One region of the Candidatus Contubernalis alkaliaceticus genome, then DNA from elsewhere that is predicted to be linked to it. Evidence: riboswitches for the same ligand, from Rfam matches in the RefSeq annotation. Region 1 holds a riboswitch; each other region holds the start of a gene.
What was found. Region 1 has a riboswitch for cobalamin ahead of HUE98_RS13750 (ABC transporter substrate-binding protein). Riboswitches for the same ligand answer to the same signal wherever they lie in the genome.
Positions count from the first base shown of each region.

Region 1 (4,276 bases):
CGTACCCTACAGCCAGTTCCTGCGTATTCATTACATTCACATTGCGTTCCTCCTCTTTAAAAGCATCATAATTACAATGGGAGCGCCAAAAAATGAGGTGATAGCGCTGACCGGCAGTTCCACAGGGCTTAAAAGCATCCGGGCCGTGAGGTCACACAAGGCGGTGATAATGCCTCCCAGCAGAATAGTCCCCGGTATAAGAACCCGGTTATCGGAGGTTTGAAATAGCATCCTGGCTATGTGGGGCACAGCCATTCCGATAAAAGCTACCGGCCCTGTAAAAGCCGTTATCAATGCAGCCAGGACACTGGAAATAGAAACAATAACAAAACGAAAGGATTTTATGTTAATACCCATGCTTTTGGCATAATCCTCCCCCAACAAAAATGCATTTAAGGGTTTACATATGAAAAAGGACGCCAACAGTAAGGGGATTCCTATGGCTGCCACAATACCCACCTGCTGCCAGGTGTAACCGGAAAAACTGCCCATAGACCACATTACAAATCCATGCACCTTCTCTTTTTCCGCCAAAGCCGTCAGCAAGCTGGTTACGGCACTGCATAAATACCCTACCATTAAACCAATCACCAGTAGAGTAACAATACTTTTTACTTTACTTGAAACCAGCAGAACCACTGCCATAACTAAAATTGCTCCCAAAAAAGCAGCCCCTACAATTAAAAAGGGAGAGACAGTTTTCATGCCAAAGGTGAATCCAGCCAAAATCACCAAACCCACCATTAAGGTAGCCCCGGAGGAAATTCCCAAAACGAAAGGCCCCACAATAGGATTTCTAAAAAACACCTGCAGCAGCAGGCCCGCCGCTGCCAATGATGCCCCCCCCAGGATTGCAGCTAACGTTCGGGGAAACCGAATTTTCCAGATAATTGCCTGATGAACCCCCTCCCCGGACAGCTGCTTCGTAATAATGTCTACAACTTCCCCGATTCCGATACCTACAGAACCAAGGCTTATGTTAATAATAAAAGATACTAACAGCAAAAAGAGAAGAAAAATAAATATTGTAACTACCCTTGTATTCCTGACTTTACCTAATTCCATATAATGCTCTCTGCCTTTCTCTCCAATTTTTCTTCTCACACCTGCCTTTTCACTATTCACTAATAAGCTGTGAATGGTGCTTTAAATCATATCCACTAAAAGCTTCAGGATAAAAGATTGCTGCCAAATCTTCAATCTGTTCATGGGTTTTTTCCAGAGCCTGGTAGTACCAGGGTTGAAATACCCAAACTTTCTCCTGCTTAACAGTCTCTATATCCTCTAAAATTGGTGCATTTTCAATAACCGTATTTAAAGAAGGCATCCATGTGGTAGTTGAAGAATAAATAAATACCTCCGCTTCCGCTGCCCGGGCGTAAAATTCCTCCAAAGTAATAGGTTCACTCCCTGTTTTATCTACTCCAAAATCTTTAAAGACATAATCTCCGCCGGCCATTTCTATCATTTTCCCAACGTAAGAACCGGCGTTGGGCACATATACATTGCCATCGTAAACCATTCCCCAAACAACCCGGGTCTTCTCTCCTGATGGGATTTTCTCTTTTATAGATTCCAAAGCCTCTTCAATCTCAGCGAAATAGTTATTGGCCTCCTCTTCTTTATTGAAAAAGGCTGACAAAAACTTCATCCACTCCATTCTGGCCATAGGTTCATCCTCGGTATAATCATTAATTACCACATAAGGAATGTCCAGTTCTTTAAATTTTTCAATTAATGAGTACTGCCCGGATGATCCAGTATAAACCATGGCCAGTTCAGGGTTAAGAGCTTGTACCAGCTCATAATCCGGTTCTCCCATACCGCTTCCGCCCACATATGAGATATCTCCCGACTCCAGTCCCTGTTTTATCTCTTCAATAAACCATTCATCTGTATCTGAAGTTACCCCGGAAATATTGTCAAAAATACCCAGTGGATTCATAAGAGATACAAATGTTGTTGAACAAACCAGAACATTTTGCACCGGGGTATATATAATCTGGTCAGCATCATATCCGTCAGGCACTACTGCATCCCGGGGAACCAATATCAATGTTCTTCCTTCCCCATCAACCACTCTCTTAACATTATCTTCCAAATATTCGATGCTAAAATCGGCGCCATACTCTACATTAACTTGTGCTGTATCCTCAACGACTTCTTCTTTTTGAGTTTCTTCCACCTGCTCCTCTACGACATCCCCGGCATTCTTTTCTTCAGATTGATTAGTGCAGCCCGGTGTAAACATAATCATAAAAAAAGTAAATGTGATTAAAATTACCATTAACATTTTTTTTAACATTTTATAAGCCTCCTCATTGTTTAAACTTATTAAGCATGATTAGAAATCTTAATACAAAAAACCAGAAATGCATAATTAAAAAAAATAGCACCTCTGGTTGTCCAGTCAGTACAACTCTAAAGTTTTCTTATTCGGGACAAGGGGGACAAGGGATGGAAAAGGTAACAGGTTCCTTGTCCCTCCTGTCTTAATTTCAAATACACAAATTCCCTGTCACCCTGTACCTCCCGGCTGTACACCAGGATTGTTCACGGCTAAAACAAAAAATTCCCCGTTTCTTCCTTAGGAAGAACTGAGGAACATAGACCTAAACATCAATAAAGAAGTTTGGCAATATGCAGCACCCCTTTCCTGCGAAGAAGGTTTTTCGTATTATGTGTTATGCTTAAGGCAGGTTTCCTGACTTACGGATCAAAGTTCCTGTTTTTCGCCTTCCTGGATTTTATCTAAAACCAGTGGCAACTAATAAAACGGAACTCCCCGCTTACAGTGGCGCGACCGCCCAGGATTTTCACCTGGTTCCCTATTACCCTCAAAAATATATAAGAGGCACCTGAAGCACTATTGATAGTTAGATTTATTCTAACTCATGTTATATTCTAAAAAATCTACCTTTATGTAGGATGATTATAAGCTAAATGCAATTAATTTGCAATAGGTAATTAGTTAGACCTATGTTAGAACGCAACCGTTACGCCCGAGAACCTTATTCTGCAATTGGATGGCGTGCTCCAGTTCTTTTAAAGATCCAGTTAATACTTCATATACCAGATACTCAGGCTTCACCGCCTGGATAAAACTTCTAACACCTTCATGGTCAAAGATAAGATGCTGATCTATATGTTGAATATGCTTTCTTGCCAGCAGGAAACGCTCCCAAATGTCTTCTGTTTCCATCAGTATTTGTTGATTTTCAGTAAAATTTCTTTTCAAGTAACTTCCCGGCAGCGTTTTATTTAAATGAATACCCCGAATGTATTTTTTTAAACTTCCCAGGTTATTTACCTTTTCTAAAAGATATCTGCAAGCCTCATGACCATTTTTAATTTCCGGATTGGTAATTAACAGGTGTCCTGTATCCAGCATAAATCCCTTCCGTGGATATTGAACTTTTTCCAAAAATTTTTCTATCAGCTTCGGATTTAAAAATGTCAAACCCGGCCACCACAAATTTTCAAAAAGAAGATCCACCCCCAAATCCTCCTTACCGAAGACCTGGTTAACCAGCTGGGCAGCAGCCTCCAGCACATCCCAATCACTATATGTAAATTCCCAGGAATAAATATGTTCGATATCAACGTGACTTACATGAAAAACTACATAATCTGCTTTTAAAGCCACCGCTTTTGACAGTTCCAATTTGTATTGGTCAACCATAACTTCCGGCTCTAATCCACCGTAGAAACTTTTTATATTATCCAAAGATTTGAACTGCCTCAACAGTTCCTTATGGTCTCCCCTCCAAAAATCCAGCCACATGGGCCAGTAACACAGATGGATACCTTGTATTATTTCTTCAGGGATATCTTCAACTCTGCAGCAGCCGCCGTGAATTATTAATTCCAATCCATCCAGCTGGTTATTACTTATAAATTTTTTTATTGTATCCCAGTTGTGATTAAACCAAGCCATCCTGTTTTTAAAGGTACAAAAATTAACCAGGTGCTTCATAATAGAAACATCCTTTCGGAAAAAACATCCAATAAGATTATTTAACGGGAAATATTTTCAGATATTCTTTCTAATACATCCTCAAGACTGTCTCCCTTCACTGTAGGATAACGTTTGTCTATATCCTCTCGTATTTCTTGAACATTTCTTCCGTGCTGCAGCAGCACAAACATTCTTTTATAAATACCGTATGCTGTACTTACGTTCATTTTTCTCCCCCTTTCTTTTAATATTGTATTTGTATTGCCACCCAAAAAAAAACAGAGAAATACCATAATGAAATGGCACCTCTGGTTTTCC
Region 1 is NZ_CP054699.1:2,746,816-2,751,091, forward strand. Features, by position in the region: gene HUE98_RS13740 (ABC transporter ATP-binding protein) at 1-31, opposite strand, end outside; gene HUE98_RS13745 (FecCD family ABC transporter permease) at 37-1,065, opposite strand; gene HUE98_RS13750 (ABC transporter substrate-binding protein) at 1,118-2,305, opposite strand; cobalamin riboswitch at 2,678-2,877, opposite strand; gene HUE98_RS13755 (TIM barrel protein) at 2,978-3,976, opposite strand; gene HUE98_RS13760 (hypothetical protein) at 4,018-4,185, opposite strand.

Region 2 (4,276 bases), 1.3 Mb from region 1:
TCAACAAATAACCAGGTCATGGCAATCATTGAAGTGATGGGCAGGGAAATAAGAATGGCACCAAAGGCAGTAGATTTTTTGCTGACTTCGGATACAAGGGCAATGAGCAGGGCGGATACAACGGTTTTCAAAAGAAATTCCATAGATTTATCACTCCTTTGATACGGGTTAAGGTTATTTACTTGATAAATTTGTCAATGGCTTTATCTAAGTCTTCCAAAGTTTTGGTATCGTTGTTTTTAATGGCATCCACTACACAGTGGTTAATATGGTCGGTTAAAATAAGTTTTCCGGCATTGTTTAATGCAGACCTTACTGCAGACATCTGAATCAGTATTTCACTGCATTCCCTGTCTTCCTCTACCATCCTTTTGACAGACTCCATGTGGCCTATGATGCGGGACATCCTGTTTACAATACTTTTTTTATTTACGTGGTTATGAGTATTAATAATAAACACCTCCCGATACAATATCCCCCTATGGGGGATATTGTATCATACATTAGAAAAAATTTAAAGAGATATTAAGGAAAAAAAGTGTGATTAATTATCTTGCTTTCTTTTCTATATAGAGGTAGTCTTAAAAGGAGGGTATGTGCTGCTCTTTTAATCCCATGTCTTTAAAATTCTCATAAGTCACAATTTTTTATTATGCTAATCCAGGTTATAATCGTAAAAAGGGTATAATGAAGAAAAAGAAAAGTGGTCAGTGAACTCGTTTCAGCAAGCTGAAACATCGGGGAATCAGGTGGAGACTCTACTCCACCTGATTAAAAGCCCCACCTACGCTAACGCTTAGAGGTGGGGGTCTTATACCCTAAAAAAAAGAGATAAAACATTCATAAAATTTGTTGTAGAGGGAAGGTACTATTATTATGTTTGAAGAAAATATTACAAGAGTAGATTTGGATGGCAGGGAACTTATACTCATTGGAACTGCTCACGTATCCAAAAAAAGTGCGGAACAAGTGAAGGAAGTTATAGAAGCCGAAAGGCCTGATTGTGTTTGTATAGAATTGGATAAACAGAGATATCAAACTGTCATGGATAGAGACAGATGGAAGAAGATGGACATATTTAAGATTATTAAAGAAAAGAAAGCTACTCTTCTATTAATTAATCTTTTAATATCTTCTTTTCAAAAGCGGCTGGCAAAGCAATTTGGCATTAAGCCTGGGCAAGAAATGATTCAGGGAATTGAATCAGCTAAAGAAGTAGGTGCTACTCTAGTACTGGCCGATAGAAATATACAGGTAACCTTTTCACGAATTTGGCATGGAATTGGGCTGTGGGGAAAAGTTAAGCTTATGTTTTCTATTTTCTTTAGTATTTTTAATGACGAGAGTTTTTCAGAAGAGGAACTGGAGAAAATAAAGTCTCAAGATATGCTTGATGCTATGCTTAATGATTTTACAGAGTTTTTTCCTAAATTAAAAGTTCCTTTGATTGATGAGCGGGATCAATATTTAGCTCAGAAGATAAAAGAAGCTCCGGGAAGTAAGGTTGTTGCAGTTTTAGGGGCTGCTCATGTTCCCGGGATAAAGGAAGAAATTAAAAAAGAACATAATTTAGCAGCTTTATCCAAGCTTCCTCCAAAATCCAAAGCACCTAAAATTATTGCTTGGGCCATACCAATAATTATTCTTGCTATCATTGGTTATACTTTTTTCGCGAATCCTTCTGCTGGAGTCAATCAAACAGTGAGCTGGGTGCTGTGGAATGGATTTTTTTCAGCAATCGGTGCGGCCATTGCTTTTGGACATCCCCTGACCATTATTACTGCCTTTATTGTAGCTCCCTTAAGCTCTTTAAATCCACTCATGGCTGCCGGGTGGTTTGCGGGGATAGTCCAAGCCTATATCAGCCGGCCCAGTGTAGAAGCTTTTGAAAGCCTATCGGAGGATGTTTTTACTGTAAAAGGATTTTGGACCAATAAGGTAACCCGTATTCTACTTACAGTAGCCTTAACAAATTTAGGGAGTACCTTGGGGACAATAATTGGTGGAGCCGATGTAATTCGTTTGTTTATAGAGAATATATAGTTTGTTTACAGAGAAGCTGTCAAAGTGTCAAGGGGATGGTTCTATTAAATTATTTGAAAAAACTAAGGGTGCAGGTTCTGCAGGCTCTTAATTTAGCCCGGGTTGGTGGCAGTAAATGTAAGGAGGGTAGAAATCTGTAAAAAAAACCCTCTTGACAAATGTATGGATAGTTTATAGAATTGAACCAATAATTAAATATTTTGTTTCAGGTGCCTGTTTAGGATAATAGGGAACCGGGTTAAAGTCCCGGACGGTCCCGCCACTGTAAACGGTAGCCCACCTTATAACCACCGCTTGTCGTCCCCATGGGGCAAGGCAGGCGGGAAGGAAGGAAAGGGTGCGAATCCGTGAGTCAGGAAACCTGCCTGAAACTTGACTACTCTGCCTCGTGTGTAAGGTTTTGTAGATGTTTAAGGATAATGGTAAAGTCCACATCAATTTATTTGGTGTGGACTTTTTTTATGTAATGTGCCTTGTTCTATGACTGGACCGGACATGAGTGGGAAGAGCAGCCAAAGTATTCACATTTTATGAAGAGATAGGAGGAATAACAAATGACATTATTATGCAGTGCAGCAGAAGGTATTTTTACTTCTGAAATGGAACAGGTGGCATCAAGGGAGGGAGTATCTCCGGAGTTGGTAATGAAGGGGGTTGCAGAGGGAAAGATTGTAATCCTTAGAAATACTCTGCACCAAAGCGTAGTCCCCACAGGAATTGGCCCGGGGCTGAAGACCAAGGTAAGTGCCAGTGTTGGTCTGTATGGAGAGAATGCAGTGTTGAAGGAAGAGGCAGCCAAGGTTCAGGCAGCCATCCACTTTGGAGCTGACGTTATCATGGATTTAAGTGTAAGCGGAGATATTGATGCCATGAGGAAAAAAACTCTGGCATTATGCTCCAGACCGGTGGGGACGCTGCCCCTTTATCAGGCTCTGGCCGAGGCCGGGGAAAAACAAGGTTCTTCATTAAACCTGAAAGAAGAAGACCTATTTGAAGTGATTGAAAGGCAGGCAGCTGAAGGCGTTGATTTTTTAGCTTTTCATTCAAGCCTGACCATGGATATTGTGGAAAGGGCTAAGACGGATCACCGGATTGACTCTCTGGTGAGTTATGGAGGGTCTCATCTGATGGGATGGATGCTTCACAACCAAAAGGAAAACCCTCTCTATGAAAATTATGATCGTGTGCTGGATATTGCCCGACGCTATGATATAACCATCAGCATAGCCGACGGTATGAGGCCCGGGTGTCTTCATGATTCCCTGGATGGCCCCCAGGTACAGGAATTGGTAGTGATTGGTGAGCTGGTAAGAAGGGCCAGGGAAGCCGGGGTGCAAATTATGGTCAAGGGGCCGGGGCATGTGCCTTTAGATCAACTGAAGGCTACGGTAATACTGCAAAAAAGTTTATGCCATGGAGCGCCCTATTTTGTGTTTGGCCCCGTAGTCACCGATATTGCAGCAGGATATGATCATATCAGCGCGGCAATCGGTAGTGCTGTAAGTGCCTGGGCTGGGGCAGATTTTATCTGTTATGTAACACCGGCAGAACATATTGGCATCCCTAACCTTGAACAGGTTCGGGAAGGAGTTATCGCTTCCCGAATTGCCGCCCATGCTGCTGACCTGGCTAAGGGACTGAAGGGAGCGGATCAATGGGACCTGGAGTTATCTCGGGCTAGAAAGAAACTGGACTGGGAAGAGCAGATGAGGCTGGCTATAGATCCCCAGAGGGCGGAACAGATCAGGAAAGATCGGAGCAAGGAATCCTCCTCTGCCTGTGCCATGTGCGGCAAATACTGTGCCATGGAAATTGTTTCTGAGTATTTAGGGACTGCTAAAATAAACTGCTAAAGGAGATGAAAAAAAATGACAACACAAGTAATATGGGCACGTCAGGGTACCATTACTCCGGAAATGGAGTGGGTGGCTTTCCGAGAAAATGTTGATGTTGAGTTTATCCGGGAAGGACTGGCTCAAGGCACTATTGTGATTCCTAGAAATAGAAACCGGAAAGAATTTAATTACTGTGGGATTGGAAAGGGCCTGAGAATTAAAGTAAATGCTCTGATTGGCACCTCCAGTGACCGGGATGAGATTGAAATGGAAGAAAGGAAGCTGGCCATTGCCCAGGAGGCCGGATGTGAAGCGGTTATGGACCTGAGCACCGGGGGAGATATGAACCGGATGAGAAGTCAGACCCTGGAAAAAGCCAATATGGCCGTAGGCAGTGT
Region 2 is NZ_CP054699.1:437,881-442,156, forward strand. Features, by position in the region: gene HUE98_RS02135 (DUF3147 family protein) at 1-143, opposite strand, end outside; gene HUE98_RS02140 (metal-sensing transcriptional repressor) at 179-454, opposite strand; gene HUE98_RS02145 (TraB/GumN family protein) at 877-2,043, shown strand; cobalamin riboswitch at 2,234-2,426, shown strand; gene thiC (phosphomethylpyrimidine synthase ThiC) at 2,598-3,896, shown strand; gene bzaB (B12 lower ligand biosynthesis ThiC-like protein BzaB) at 3,912-4,276, shown strand, end outside.
Region 2: another riboswitch for cobalamin. It lies ahead of thiC (phosphomethylpyrimidine synthase ThiC); the one in region 1 lies ahead of HUE98_RS13750 (ABC transporter substrate-binding protein).

Region 3 (4,276 bases), 630 kb from region 1:
GGTAATTAAAGAAGCGGCTACCAAAATTATTTTTTTAACTCGGTCCACCTCAATCCCTAAATTTGAGGCTGCCTCTTCCCCCAGCAAAATTACATTCAAGTCCCGGGACCAATAAAATATTACTGAAGATCCAATAATCACGTAGGGTAGTACCATAATCACATGGGACCAGGTCTTCATGCTTAATCCCCCCACCAGCCAAAAGTAAATCCCCCGAATCTGTTCCCCTGAGGAGAGCATCAGCAGTGATATTACCGCCGAAAGAAAGGAACTGACCACTACACCGGCCAGAAGCAGGGTCACCACAGGTATGCTGTTCCCCACCCGGGAAAGGTTGTATACAAAAAATAAAGCCACTAAAGCTCCTAAAAAAGCAAAAAAAGGTATCCCGCCAAAAAAACTCAATCCATAACTGTTTTGTATGAACATGGCCAGAGTAGCCCCCAGGGCTGCACCGCTGGAAACTCCAATGGTGTAAGGGTCAGCCAGGGGGTTGCGAAGCAACCCCTGAAATGCTGCCCCAGCAATAGAAAGAGAGGCTCCAACGATAAATCCCAGTACCACCCGAGGAAGCCTCATATTAAATATAATAGTTTCCCAGGTTGAAGGCCAGTCCTCCTGAATAAATTGACCGAAGTATGTGATTTTATTTATGACCATCCTGACTACATTCATAAAGGATATTTCCGCTACCCCAATAGTAGTAGTCACCACAATTGAAAAGACGGCCAAGATTACCAGAAAGACAATTATTAAGGGACGAAAGTTCAAGGTGTTAGCACCCTTTCTTCTGTTATCTGTTGGGATGTATTATATCTAAAATATGCTTAAGTCCTAAAGCAACCCTTGGGCCAGGCCTGGAGACCAGGTCACCATCTGCGTCATAAACTTGTTCATTTTGCACGGCTTTTAAATCCTGCCAATTATCCCGAGCCATAACTATTTCCTTCATGGGATGAGTGCAAATGATCACATCTGGATCATCCTCAAATATTTTTTCTTCACTCAAGACCGGCCAGCCTGCACCTACATCTGCAGCTATGTTGATGCCCCCAGCTGTTTCAATTAAATTATTTAGATATGTATCACTGCCTACAGAGTAGAGGGATTCCGTATCCAACATAACAAATACTTTAGGCTTAGCATCATTTTCCAGATTTGAAGTAAATTCTTTTATCTCATCAATGTCGGCAGAAATTTCTGCAATCAAATCTTCTGCCTTATCAGATGTGTTGGTAATTTTGCCCACCAGTTCAAAGGAATGCAGCACCTCATCTAAGGTCTTAGAATCTAAATCTATAACAGCATATCCCTGTTCTCTTAAAGTATCTACGGCTTCATCATAATGTTCAAAGGTAAAAATAATATCAGGGTCTAAGGAGACTACCTTTTCTACATTAACTATGAAATCCCCCACCTTTTCTTTCCCTTTAGCCTCCTCGGGATAATAACAGAATTCTGTTACACCGATGACCTTATCACCTAACCCCAAGGCAAAAAGAGTTTCCGTTGCACTGGGCCGGAGAGAAACAATGGTTTCGGGTTCCTTTTCTATCACAACTTCATTGCCGGCCATATCTATTATAGTTATAGGGAATGTTAGGGCCTCTTGGTTTTCCTTCTCCTCAGTGACAATATCCTTATCATCGGTAACAGGATCTTCACCTTCAGCTGCACAACCAAAACAGCTGCCTAAAACAAAAATCCCCAGAATAACGACAAATGCAGTTTTAAACCATAATTTATTAAACAAAACAGTAAACCCCCTTAAATTTTATATTCAATTAATTATTAAACACCTAAACCCTTCCATAAAACAAAAAAACTCAGCCTTCAGCGCCGAGAAATAAAAGAATCTTATTTACGCACCTCCTTTTCCCTCGAAAGCAAACAGTACGTTCCATAATCAGGCAGGTTTCCTGGCTTCCTTTCACCGCTCCTTACCCCTTCCCCAAACACAAGAGAGTGGTTATGGTAAGTCGCTCCGGGTTACAGTGGCGGGACCGCTCGAGCATTGAACTCGATTCCCTTTTATCCGTTATAGGCACCTGATTATTTTATTATTTAGTTTTAAACAACTGAATTTATTATATCAGTCAGTTTCCAATACAACAACCCCTAAAACAAAAAAATATATCAAACACTTTACTTGCCACTTAGTAGTTTAGTTGTTAATCCCGCCCATTATTCTTTACCCTAAAATCCCCAATTCTCTCTTTAAAAGTCTGATTTCTTCCAAAGTCAAGTGACGATATTGCCCGGTTTTTAAGCCCTCTAAAGTAAGAAAAGAAAGCTGTATCCTTTCTAACCTGGTTACCGGATTGCCCACCAACTCAAACATTCTTCGGACCTGCCTCTTTCTCCCTTCATGTATTATAATCTCTACCCAAGCCCACCTTCTGGAAGATTCCACCTTAATAATTCTAACTCTGGCAGGTGAAGTCTTACCCTCTGTTAATAGAACACCTTTCTCAAGACTTTTTATCTTTTCTGGAGAAGGTATCCCCACAGTTTTTACCAGATATTTCTTATCTATCTTGTATTTGGGATGAGTAATCCGATAAGCTAACTGGCCGTCATTTGTTAACAGAAGCAGTCCTTCAGTATCCAAATCCAACCGGCCTACAGGATAAAGCCTTTCTTTGATTCCTGGAATTAAATCCATGACGGTAGGCCGATTATGAGGGTCATTTACCGAAGTAATATACCCCTTAGGCTTATTCAATAAGAGGTAAACCTTTTTCTCCTTATAAAGAACAGGGGTGTCATCAACCTTAACAACATCCACTTCAGGGTTAATTTTTATCCCTAAAGTTGTGATCACCCTATTATTTACCTTCACCTGCCCTTTCTTTATCAACTCTTCACTGGCTCTTCGGGAAGCGACTCCCGCCAGGGCCAGGTATTTTTGCAGCCTCAATCTTTCTCCCTCCGTTACATCCTCAATTAGTATGTTGAAATTCAATTCCAGCATCATATCTAAACCTATTTATATATTTTACCACGAAATTTAGTATAAATCCTTTAAATCTTTAAGGTAGCGTTAGGTAAGATCACCCCCCAAAAACTTTATTGCATATTAATACAGCCGCTAAAAAGCCGGCCATGTCTGCCAAGAGTCCCACCGTCAATGAATGTCTGATTTTTTTTATGCCTACGCTGCCAAAATAAACTGTTAATACAAAAAAGGTTGTGTCGGTGCTGCCCATCATGGTAGAAGCAATCCTTCCCACTAAAGAATCGGGGCCTTTATTCTGCAAAATTTCTGTAGTAATAGCCAGGGCACTGCTGCCGGAGACAGGCCTCATAATAGCCAGGGGAAGAATATCAGATGGAATACTTAAAAGATTAAAAAGTGGCATTAAAAAATGGGTGATAACATCCATGGCACCGGACTCTCGCAAGAGAGTAATAGCCACCAGCATTGCAATCAAAAAGGGAATCAGTTTTACTGCGGTATCAAACCCCTCCTTAGCTCCCTCTACAAAAACGTCAAAAACTTTAACCCCCTTAATATTGGCATATACCAGGGTTATCAATATAATTGCCGGGATCGTCCATACAGATATGATACTTATCATTTTTCCCAACATCTAAGACATTCCACCTTTCTTTCTTTCAAGAAAGCGATAACCCCGGTCAAATAATATGGCAACGGTAGTGGAGGTAGCTGTGGCAATCAGAGTAGTGCCGATAATTTCCGTAGGATTCATAGAACCTGTGGCAGAACGCAGGGCAATCACTGTAGCCGGAACCAGGGTTAAGCTGGAGGTATTGATGGCCAAAAAAGTGCACATATCTAAGGAAGCCGTATCTTTTTTAGGGTTCAGCTGCTGCATTTTTTCCATCGCTTTCAATCCAAAGGGAGTAGCCGCATTACCCATACCCAAAAGGTTAGCACTCATATTCATTAAAATTGCGCTCATAGCCGGATGGTTTTTGGGAATTCCCGGAAACAAGAAGGCTGCCACAGGCCTCAAGATTTTAATAATCACATTGATTAGACCGGATTCCTCAATAATTCGCATTATCCCCAGCCAAAATGCCATTATACTGATTAACCCAATGCATATGCTTACAGCCTGCTCCGCTGCAGAAAAAATTACTTCAGGTACGATGCTTATTCTTCCAAAAAAACCGGCAGTTACAATACCTATAAGCATTAAATAAAACCACAGGCGGTTGATCAATCAAAACACTCCAATCTAAATAGCATGAACCAGCCATTTTTTAAATGAATTAAAAAGAGTAATGAAGACATTTTTTTTATTAATGG
Region 3 is NZ_CP054699.1:2,118,852-2,123,127, forward strand. Features, by position in the region: gene HUE98_RS10570 (FecCD family ABC transporter permease) at 1-771, opposite strand, end outside; gene HUE98_RS10575 (ABC transporter substrate-binding protein) at 794-1,753, opposite strand; cobalamin riboswitch at 1,893-2,067, opposite strand; gene HUE98_RS10580 (pseudouridine synthase) at 2,192-2,920, opposite strand; gene HUE98_RS10585 (spore maturation protein) at 3,054-3,593, opposite strand; gene HUE98_RS10590 (nucleoside recognition domain-containing protein) at 3,594-4,190, opposite strand; gene HUE98_RS10595 (D-alanyl-D-alanine carboxypeptidase family protein) at 4,206-4,276, opposite strand, start outside.
Region 3: another riboswitch for cobalamin. It lies ahead of HUE98_RS10575 (ABC transporter substrate-binding protein); the one in region 1 lies ahead of HUE98_RS13750 (ABC transporter substrate-binding protein).